2 linked regions of the Solidesulfovibrio fructosivorans JJ] genome follow. The protein of the gene in region 1 interacts with the protein of each later gene in a pairwise test. Links are inferred from orthologs where the notes say so. Each region holds a gene or a part of one and is shown in the gene's direction. Other genes may lie near its edges.

The links. The genes of interacting proteins can lie anywhere in the genome.
Region 2: the proteins of DESFRDRAFT_RS09965 (region 1) and sfsA interact in binary tests that used the Escherichia coli proteins (3 or more experiments, as listed by UniProt). The link is inferred for Solidesulfovibrio fructosivorans JJ] from one-to-one orthologs.

The regions. Positions count from the first base shown.
Region 1 is NZ_AECZ01000011.1:132,023-137,683, reverse strand. What follows is about bases 1,653-4,625. They hold DESFRDRAFT_RS09965 (glutamate-5-semialdehyde dehydrogenase), read left to right. Parts: upstream 1,653-2,495; coding sequence 2,496-3,755; downstream 3,756-4,625. Other genes in these bases: DESFRDRAFT_RS09955 (alginate O-acetyltransferase AlgX-related protein), read left to right, coding at 4,476-4,625; nadD (nicotinate (nicotinamide) nucleotide adenylyltransferase), read left to right, coding at 3,772-4,443; DESFRDRAFT_RS09970 (class I SAM-dependent methyltransferase), read left to right, coding at 1,800-2,426; DESFRDRAFT_RS09975 (HAD family hydrolase), read left to right, coding at 1,653-1,659. Also shown: DESFRDRAFT_RS09980 (phosphotransferase family protein), read left to right, coding at 1-916; more of DESFRDRAFT_RS09975, read left to right, coding at 913-1,652; more of DESFRDRAFT_RS09955, read left to right, coding at 4,626-5,661. UniProt on the Escherichia coli protein: Catalyzes the NADPH-dependent reduction of L-glutamate 5-phosphate into L-glutamate 5-semialdehyde and phosphate. The product spontaneously undergoes cyclization to form 1-pyrroline-5-carboxylate.
Region 2 is NZ_AECZ01000008.1:35,077-39,226, reverse strand. The notes cover bases 1,345-4,150. They hold sfsA (DNA/RNA nuclease SfsA), read left to right. Parts: upstream 1,345-2,280; coding sequence 2,281-3,021; downstream 3,022-4,150. Other genes in these bases: DESFRDRAFT_RS07385 (acyltransferase family protein), read right to left, coding at 3,187-4,150; DESFRDRAFT_RS07395 (pyridoxal phosphate-dependent aminotransferase), read right to left, coding at 1,345-2,190. Outside these bases: DESFRDRAFT_RS07400 (sensor histidine kinase), read right to left, coding at 1-887; more of DESFRDRAFT_RS07395, read right to left, coding at 1,015-1,344. UniProt on the Escherichia coli protein: Binds to DNA non-specifically. Could be a regulatory factor involved in maltose metabolism.

The DNA.
Region 1 (5,661 bases):
GCGCTGGCGGGTCTACCGCGTTTCGGCCGAAAGCGACGTCTACCTCTACGAGGACAAATGGAGCGGGGCCCGGGTGGTGGGCAAGTTCTACGCCCGCGCCCGGGGCTTAAACGGCAGCAACGCGCCCCAGTCCGCGCAAAACGAATATCGCAATCTCGAATACGTGAGAAGCCTGGGCTTTACCGGGCCGCCGGATACCGTTGTGCGCCCCTTGGGAGCCAATCGCGATCTCGGGGACCTGCTCGTGGTGGAGCATGTGACCGGCGAACAGCTCGACGCCGTCATCGCGGAGGCCGCCGGAGCGGGCCGCTCGGACAGGCTTTTCACCAAGCTGTCCGGTTTGGCCCGGTTTTTCGCCCGGCTCCACAACGGCACGGCCGGCGGCGAACGGGTGGATTTCACCCGTACCCAGGCCTATTTCGAGCGGGTGCTGACCTATCTTGGCGGGCAGGGCATGGCGTCCTCCCGGCGCCTCGACCGGCTGCGCGAGCTTTCCCGGGCCTACGCCGCCCGGCCCGAGGTGTGGCAGGACGCGCAGGTCTGCGTCCACGGCGACGCCACACCCTCCAATTTTCTCTTCGGCCATGGTCGCGACGTGTGCGCCATCGACCTCGAGCGCATGCACCGCGACGACCGGGTCTACGACGTGGGCCGGCTTTGCGGGGAGCTCAAGCACTGCTTTATGTTGGCGACGGGCAACCCCGCCCGTTCGGAACCGTTCATCGGCCATTTCCTGTGGGAATACGCCGGGCATTTTCCCGACAGGAAGCGGGCCTTCGACGCCATAACGGCACGGCTGCCGTTTTATCTTGGCCTGACGCTTCTGCGCATCGCCCGCAACCACTGGCTCGACGACGCCTACAGAAGACGGCTCATCCAGGAGGGCAAGGCCATTTTAAAGGGAGGTTTGGCATGACGGTGCGGGGCATCATTTTCGACATCAACGGCACCCTCGTCCATATCGAAACCGACGAGGGCAACGAGCAGATCTACCGTTCCATCAGCCACCTGCTCAAGTATTACGGCATCCGCACCAACCGGGGCGACGTGCGCGACGGCTATTACCAGATTCTAAAGGACCAGCGCCGGCGCGGCGGGGAGCAGTATCCGGAGTTCGACGCCGTGGCCGTGTGGCGGGAATTCATTTTGGACCGGGCCGGTCGGTCCGGGGTGACGATCCCCAAAAACAAGCTGGCCGTGCTGCCGCATTTTCTGGCCGAGCTCTACCGGGGCATCGCGCTCAATTGCCTGGAACTCTACCCCGGCGTGCGCGAGGTCCTCGACGAGCTGCGGCCGCGCTATCGCCTCGCCGCCCTGACCGACGCCCAGACGGCCTGGGCCGTGCCCGAGATGCGCATGGTCGGCCTCGATTCCTATTTCTACCCCGTCATCGTCTCCGGCGACCTCGGCTACCGCAAGCCCGATCCGCGCATCTTCGCCCTGGCCCTCAAACGCATGCATCTGCATGCCGGGGAAGTGCTTTTTGTCGGCAACGACATGTACCGCGACGTTTACGGCGCGCGCCAGGCCGGGCTGCGCACGGTCTTTTTCGCCTCCGGCCAGGGGCAGCAATCCATGGACGGCGTCGAGGCCCATTACAACATCTACAACTTCGGCGAACTGCGAAACGCGGTGCGTTTTTTCGAGGAGCAGGGCTAGGCGCGGGGAAGGAGGGGAGGGGAGAAATGCCTCCGGCGGCCAGGGGGAAACTTTTTGAAAAAAGTTTCCCCCTGGACCCCCTTCAAAAACTTTCGAAAGGGGGAAGGGCGGCGAGTGCTTCCACGAAAAGGGAGGAGAAGATGTACTGGGATGAAACTTCAGGCGTTCCTTCAAGTTTGATTCTCGATCCGAGGGTGGCGGCCTATTTGAAGCCAAACGCCCGGGTGTTGGACCTGGGCTGCGGCGCGGGCCGGATGCTCGGGGAAATGGCCGGAACCGGCCGCTTCGCCGTGGGCGCGGACCGCAATTTTCCGAGTCTGGCCGCCGCCGCCGACCAGGGCTGTCGCGTGGTGCGGGCGGATCTCGCCGCCTTGCCCTTTGCCGACGATGCCTTCGACGCCGGCATCATCCATGCCGTGCTGACCACGCTCAATCCCCGGCAAGTCCGCCTGGACGTCTTGGCCGAGGCCCGCCGGGTCGGCTGCCGGGTGCTGTGCGTGGCCGATTTTCTGCAAAACTGGGATCTGCCTTACTACACGGCCCGCTACGAAGCGGGGTTGCCCGAAACGGGCGAGGCCGGCAGTTTCGTCGTCCGGGAGGAGGGCAGGGTGCTCTACACGGCCCACCATTTCACCCTGGAGGAACTCGAGGGCCTTTTCGGAGCGGTCGGCTACCGGGTGGCCTTTGCCGATACGCCCAAGGTGCGCACCCGGTCCGGCAAGACCGTCACGGGCGTGGTTCTGGCCGCCGTTGCCGACGGTGATTGACGAAACGGGCTTCTGACGGCTAAAACGCAACCCTTTACGATGCCATCCGTCACAACACGGGGAGGTCCCATGAGCGTGGCAACCGACATGGAACAGATGGCCGTCCGGGCCAGGGACGCCTCCCGGCTTCTGGCCGGGGCTTCCGGCGCGGCCAAGGACACCTTTCTGGCCGCCCTGGCCGATTTGCTCGCCACCCGCCGCGAGGCGGTCATGGCCGCCAACGCCCGGGACGTGGAGGCGGCCAAGGCCGCCGGCATGGATGCCCCGCGCGTAAATCGCCTGACGTTGACCCCGGCCATCATGGACGCCATGGCCGCCGCCTGCCGCGAGATCATCGCCTTGCCCGATCCGGTGGGCGGCATCGAGGCCATGCGCCCGCGCCCCAATGGCCTCCTTGTCGGGCGCATGCGCGTGCCCCTGGGCGTTATCTGCATGATCTACGAATCCCGGCCCAACGTCACCATCGACGCCGCCATCCTGTGCCTCAAGGCCGGCAACGCCGTGATTTTAAAGGGCGGTTCCGAGGCCCTGGAGTCCAACAAGGCCCTGGCCGCGCTCTTGCGCGAGGCCCTGGCCGCCGCCGGCCTTCCCGCCGACGCCGCCCAGCTCGTGCCCACAAGCGACCGGGCCGCCGTGGCCGCGCTGTGCAAGCTCGACCAATATATCGACGTCATCATCCCGCGCGGCGGGGAAGGGCTCATCCGGGCCGTGGTCGACGCCGCCACCATGCCGGTGCTCAAGCATTTCAAGGGGGTGTGCCACGCCTATGTCGACGCCGAGGCCGATCTGGCCATGGCCGAAAAGGTGATCGTCAACGCCAAGGCCCAGCGGCCCGGGGTGTGCAACGCCCTGGAGTGCCTGCTCGTGCACGCGGACGTCGCCCCGGAATTCTTGCCCCGGGTCGGCTCGGCCCTGCGCCGTGCCGGCGTCACGCTTCGGGCCTGTCCGCGCGCCCTGCCGCTTCTTGGCGAGGGAGCCGCTCCGGCCGCGCCCGAGGATTACGGCCACGAGTTTCACGACCTGATCCTCGCCGTCAAAGTGGTGGATTCCATGGACGAGGCGCTTGCCCACATCCACCGCTACGGCTCCAACCACACCGAGGTCATCCTGACCGAGCACCACGGACGGGCCATGGATTTTCTGCGCCGGGCCGACGCCTCCATGGTCGGGGTCAACTGCTCCACGCGCTTTAACGACGGCGGCGAGTTGGGCCTTGGGGCCGAGATCGGCATCTCCACCTCCAAGCTCCACGCCTACGGCCCCATGGGCCTTGTGGAGCTGACCAGCGCCAAGTTCGTGACGCTCGGCAACGGCCAGGTGCGGGGCTGATTTTTTTCGCCACGCCATGACGCGACCCGTGATCGGCATTTTCGGAGGCACGTTCAATCCCGTGCACATCGGCCACCTGCGCGCCGCCATCGAGGTGGCCGAGGCCTTGTCCCTGGCCGGGGTGGAATTCGTGCCCGCCGCCAGGCCCCCGCACAAGTCCGGCGAGCCCATGCTCGATTTCGAGCTGCGCCTGCTGCTTTGCCGCCTGGCGGTGGAGGCTGTGGACGGTTTTCGCGTCAACGCCATGGAAGCCGACCGGCCCGGGCCGTCCTACACCTGCGACACCCTGGCCGAACTGCGCGAGGCAAGGCCCGGCGAGGAGTTTTGTTTCATCCTCGGCATGGGCGACCTGCTCGGCCTCGCCACCTGGAAACGCGGCCTGCAACTTGGCCGTATGGCGAGCCTGGCCGTGCATGCCCGGGAAGGGCTCGGGCTCGAGGTCTTCACTGTTTTTCTCAAAAGCAACGCCGCCGCCATGGGGGCCGCGCCCACGGACGATCCGGCGGTCTGGGAGCTTCCCGAGGGCCGCCATATCACCTTCGTGCCCGTGGCCAGACTTGACGTATCCGCCTCGGATATACGAGAGCGGTGGCGGCAAAAAAAACGCATCGACGGACTGCTTAGCGAGGCCGTGCTGCGCGAACTCAAACAGCGCGAGGATGCCCTCGAAGCAGCTTGGGCCAGATAAAAAGTCCCCGCGCCATCCCTTGGAACGCCCCCTTGCAAACCAGCATGACTTTTTCCCGCCGTACCGTGGCCTTTCTTTCCTGTTTCCTGTTCGTGGCCCTGCTCGCGCTTCCCACCGTCGACAGGGTCTTCAAGTTCGCGCCCATGACCATCATCGGCGAGGCTGGCGGCGGGAAGCTGACCGAACTCAAACTGGATCCGGGCACCTGGGTGCCGTGGTTCAACAAGCTGCGCCACGGTTATCTGGAGCACCACTACAGCCTGCGCGGGCTGCTCATCACCTGGGAGAGCTACCTCGACACCTTCGTCCTGGCCTCCACCTCGACGTCGTCCCAGGTCGTGGCCGGCAAGGACCACTGGCTGTTTCTGGCCCAGGACGGGGCGCGCAACATCCTGGAGGACGCCCGTTCCCCCTACGGCCTGCCCAAGGAAGCCGTGGCGCTTATTGCCCAGGAGATGGAACGCCGGCGGGAATGGCTGGCGGCCCGGGGCATCAAGTATCTGGTCATCGTGGCTCCGAACAAAAATACCGTCTATCCCGAAAAGCTGCCCGACGCCCTGCGTCCGGTCTTTCAGGACACGCACCTGGATCGCTTCGTTGCCTACGTCAAGGCGCGGACCAAGGTCGACATCGTCAACGTGACCCAGGCGCTCATGGAGGCGAAGAAAAAGGAGCAGGTCTTCTACTCCACGGACAGCCACTGGAACGCCAATGGGGCATTCGCGGCCTATGAGGCGATCGTTCCCCATCTGGTCAAGGATTTCCCGGCCATAACGCCGCTCACCCGCTCCCAGTTTTCCGTTGAGCGCTTCAACTGGCTGCCCGGCGACCTGGCCAACATGATGGGGCTTGGCGGACACCTCAAGGAAGACCGCATCATGTTCGTCAACAAGGACTGGTACAAGGCCCGGGGCGCGACCTATGACGGGCCGATGCCGGCGCCGTATTTCGAGACGCCGCAGTATTCCTATACGGGCGACCCCAAGCTGCCGAACGCCCTCGTGTTTCACGATTCCTTCTGGTGGGAGCTGTTGCCGTTTATGGCCGAGTCCTTCGACAAGGGCCTTTACGTCTGGCTCAAGCCACAGACCGAAACGGAATTCCGTTATTTCGACACGGCTCTTATCGAGAAGGAAAAGCCGGACCTCGTCATCGACGAGTATACCGAGCGCTATATCCTGCCGACCATAAACGGCCACTTCCGCATCAAGAGCGACG
Region 2 (4,150 bases), on another replicon or contig:
GCGTCCTTGCCGCGCTTGAGGAGCAGTTCCGCCGTGGAACGGATGATGCCGAGCGGGTTTCTTATCTCGTGGGCGATGCCGGCCACCATGCGGCCCATGCCGGCCAGCTTTTCCTGCTGTTGCAGCTCGCGTTCGAGCTGTTCGCGCTCGGCGATGCGCTGGGCGTTGATGCGTCCGGCCCGGCTGATGATCACCCGCAGCATGATGAAAAGGAGCACCGAGGAGGCCAGGGTGGTGGCGATGATGATGCGCTGGAAATCCACCACCTTTTGGTAATCGTTGGTGATGTCCTGGGTGAACTCCAGCACGCCCATGATGAATCCCTGGGGATTGCCCGGGATGAGCGACCGTTCGATGCGCAGCGGATAGATGGTGCGCAAAATCACCGAGTCCGGCTTGGGATGGAAATTGAGGATGCCGCCCAGGAGCCCGGTGCGGCTGACCAGCTGGAAGTTCGACTTGCCCTGTTCCAGGGCTTCCATGATGGCTTCGCCGGCATAGCCGGTCTGGCCCACGAGTTCCTTGTCCGTGGAGAAGGACACCCGCTTGTCGTAGTCGTAGATGCGCACTTCGCTGACGTGGAAGCTGTGGATGGTGGAGAGCACCGTCTTTTCCAGCCGGTCGTACTGGGCCGGTTGGGACAGTTCCACCCGGCCGAAGCCGATGACCGTGGGCAGGGTGAAGCGCTGGTATATCTGATGGTTGAGGTTTTCGGCCAGGAGCAGGGCGAATTCCTTCTGTTTGGCCAGCACGTCCTGGCGGGCGTAGTTGGACAGGAAAATGGACAGGAACAGGTTGACGAGCAGGATCAGGGCCAGGGAGCTCCAGGACAGAAATTTGACCAGCCCCAGGTACTGGTCGGCGTCCGTGCGGCCGGTTTTTCTCACGCCGGATTCCCTGGCCCCGCGTAGGCCGAATTCCCTTTTCGTTTCAAAAGTGGCACCAGTAACAGATATATCTCATTGATATATTTGTATCGTTTCGGATGTCGGATGTCGGAATGCCTGTCCGGCGTTACAGTTTGCGCAGGAACTCGGCCATGGCGGTCAGTCCCTTTTCCAGGGTGGCATCGGCCGTGGCGTAGGAAAGCCGTATGCAGCGATCCTCGCCAAAGGCCACGCCCGGCACCGTGGCCACGCCGGCCTCGGTCAGAAGGGTCTCGGACAGGGCTGTGGAGTTCGGCACGGTGTCGTTGTAGTAGCCCGACAGGCAGGGGAACAGGTAGAACGCGCCGCTCGGCGTCGGGCAGAAAGCCTTTTTCCAGGTGCCGATGATGGAAAGGGCCAGGTCGCGGCGACGGGCGAAGGCCTGGCGCATTTCCTCCACGCAGTCCATGGGCCCGGTCAGGGCGGCGATGGCCGCCTTCTGGGCGATGGAGCAGATATTGGAGGTGGACTGGCTCTGCAGGGTGGACATGGCCCGGATGACGTTGGGGTGGGCCATGGCGTAGCCCACGCGCCAGCCGGTCATGGCGAAGCTTTTGGACAGGCCGCCGACAATGGCCACGTGCTCCGGGTGCAGGGCGAAGGCGCTGGCCATGGAAGCGGGCGCGGCCGGCGCGTAGACCAGCCTGTCGTAGATTTCGTCCGACACGATGTAGACGTCGCGCGATACGGCCCAGTCCACGATGGCGTCGAGCTGCTCCGCGGTGTAGTGCGCGCCGGTAGGGTTGGACGGTGAATTGATGATGAGCGCCCGGGTGGCCGGGGTGATGGCCTTGTCGAGGTCCTCGACGGAGACGAGGAAGCCCTGTTCCGGCGTGCTCGGCACGGGCACGGGCCGGCCGCCGGCGAGCCGCACCATGTCCGGGTAGCTGACCCAGTAGGGGGCGGGCACCAGGACCTCGTCGCCGGGGTTGAGCATGGCCATGAAAAGCGTGTACAGGGCCTGCTTGCCGCCGTTGGTGGCGATGATGGCCTCTTTGGGCGTGGGCACGCCGTACGTGGTCTTGAAATAGCCGGCAATGGCCTCGCGCAGGGTGTGGACGCCGGGCACCGGAGTGTACCGGGTGAAATTGTCGTCTATGGCTTTTTTGGCCGCGTCCTTGATGTGCTGGGGCGTGTTGAAATCGGGTTCGCCAGCCGAGAGGTCGATGATGGCCTTGCCCTGGCGCCGCAGGTCGGCGGCCTTGGCGGCCATGCCCAGTGTGGCGGACGGGGCGACGAGACGCATACGAAGCGCGGTGCGCATGGCCCGGAATCCTTGCGTTGAAGTGTTATGCCTCGGCCGCGTGTGCGCGGCCGTTTGTCAATATAGTATACAAAAGGCCAAAGGTAAATCATGGCTGCGCGATCGGATTCCGGCGTGATCCTCCCTTTCCCCGGCGAACTGGTCATGGCCCGGTTCGTGCGCCGCTACAAGCGTTTTTTGATCGACGCCGTGATCGAAAACCGGCCGATCACGGCCCATGCCAACAATACCGGCTCCATGCTCGGGCTCCTGCGCCCGGGGTGCACGGTGGGGCTTTCCGTGTCGGACAACCCCAAGCGCAAGCTGGCCCATACCTTGGAGATGACGCGCGTGCCGGATTTCCGGGGCGACTTCTGGGTCGGGGTCAATACGCTGACCCCCAACCGGCTTTTCCGCCGGGCCTTTTGCGCCGGGGCCTTTCCCGAGCTGGCCGGTTACGACACCATCCGGCCGGAACCGGTCTTTGCCCACGGCCGGCTGGATTTCGAACTGACCGGCCCGGCCGGGACCTGTTTCGTGGAGTGCAAGAACGTCACCATGGTCGAGGATAATGCCGCCGCCTTTCCCGACGCGGCGACCGAGCGCGGGTGCAAGCACTTGCTGGAACTGACCCGGCTCGCCCGGGAAGGAAAATGCCTGGCCGCGCTCTTTTTCTGCGTCCAGCGCCCGGACGGGGACTGCTTCGCCCCGGCGGCCATGGTCGACCCGGAATACGCCGCGCTTTTCACCGAGGCCCTGGCCGCCGGCGTGCTGATGCTGCCCTACCGGGCCGACGTCTCCACAGCCGGCATCACCCTGGCCGACCGCCTGCCCTTGGCAGGACGGTATTGATTACGCCGGGGCTCTGCCCCGGACCCCGCTGGGGGAAACCTTTCTGGAGAAAGGTTTCCCCCAGGCCCCCTTCCAAAGACTTTTAATAGAATTCAATTGGTACGGTGACACTCGTCCCCGTTAAAAGCTTTAGGAAGGGGAGAGCGCGAGAGGGGAGAACCCTTTTTAAAGGGTTTCCCCTCTCGCACGCTTTTTATTTATCCACCGGGCGGCGGGGGCTTCCACGAAGCGCGCCAGGAGCATGCCGGCGGCGATGGTCGCGGCCATGCCGGCCAGGGCGGCCATGGGCCACAGCGGTCCGGTCGGGGCGAAGAGGTATTTCCAGGGCTCGAGGACGAAGGGCTGCGCGAGGTAGATGGACAGGCTTGCCCCGGCGATGCGGCTGGTGAGGCGGTGTGTGGCCCAGGCCGGCGGGTTTGCGGCCAGGGACAGGCACAAGGCGGCCAGGGCCGGGGCGTAGAGGGCGTTGTTTTTGAGGATGGCGAAGAAAAACCGGTCGCCCGACACGGGGACGCACAGCAGGACGGCGAGGAGCGCCGTGGCCGCCACGGCGAGCCAGGCCGGCGGTCGCAGGCCCAGGACGAACAGCCGCGCCGCGGCCATGCCGGCAATGAATTCGAAGATGCGCAGATACGGGCTGGTGTAGGTCAGCCACTCGAAAAGCAGTCCGGCCAGCCGCGCCTGGTCGCCGGCCAGGGCGGGATGGGCGCGAAGCGCCCAGGCGAAAAGCGCGGGCCAGTGTGCGCTGATGCAGGCGTCGAGGCCGACGGCCGCGCCCAGGGCCGCAAGCCCGGCGCACCAGGCCGCCCGCCGGCCGGGCAGCGCCGACAGGCCCCGGCTAAGGAGCGGAAAAAACAAGTAGAAGAAGATTTCCGTGCTCACGGCCCAGGCCAGCGGATAGACGCTCGGGGCCTCGGCCACGAAATACCAGCTTTGGGTCAGCGTCAGGGCGGACAGGACGCTTTGGCAAAATCCGGGCACTTCCCAGGGCCGGCCGAAGCGGATGAAAATACCGGCCAGGGAGACCGCGAGCAGCAGCAGGTAGACCGGATAGATGCGGGCCAGCCGGGCGACGGCGAACCGGGCCAGCCCCCGTGGGCCGGTGATGGGGCGCGCGCCGTAGTTGTAT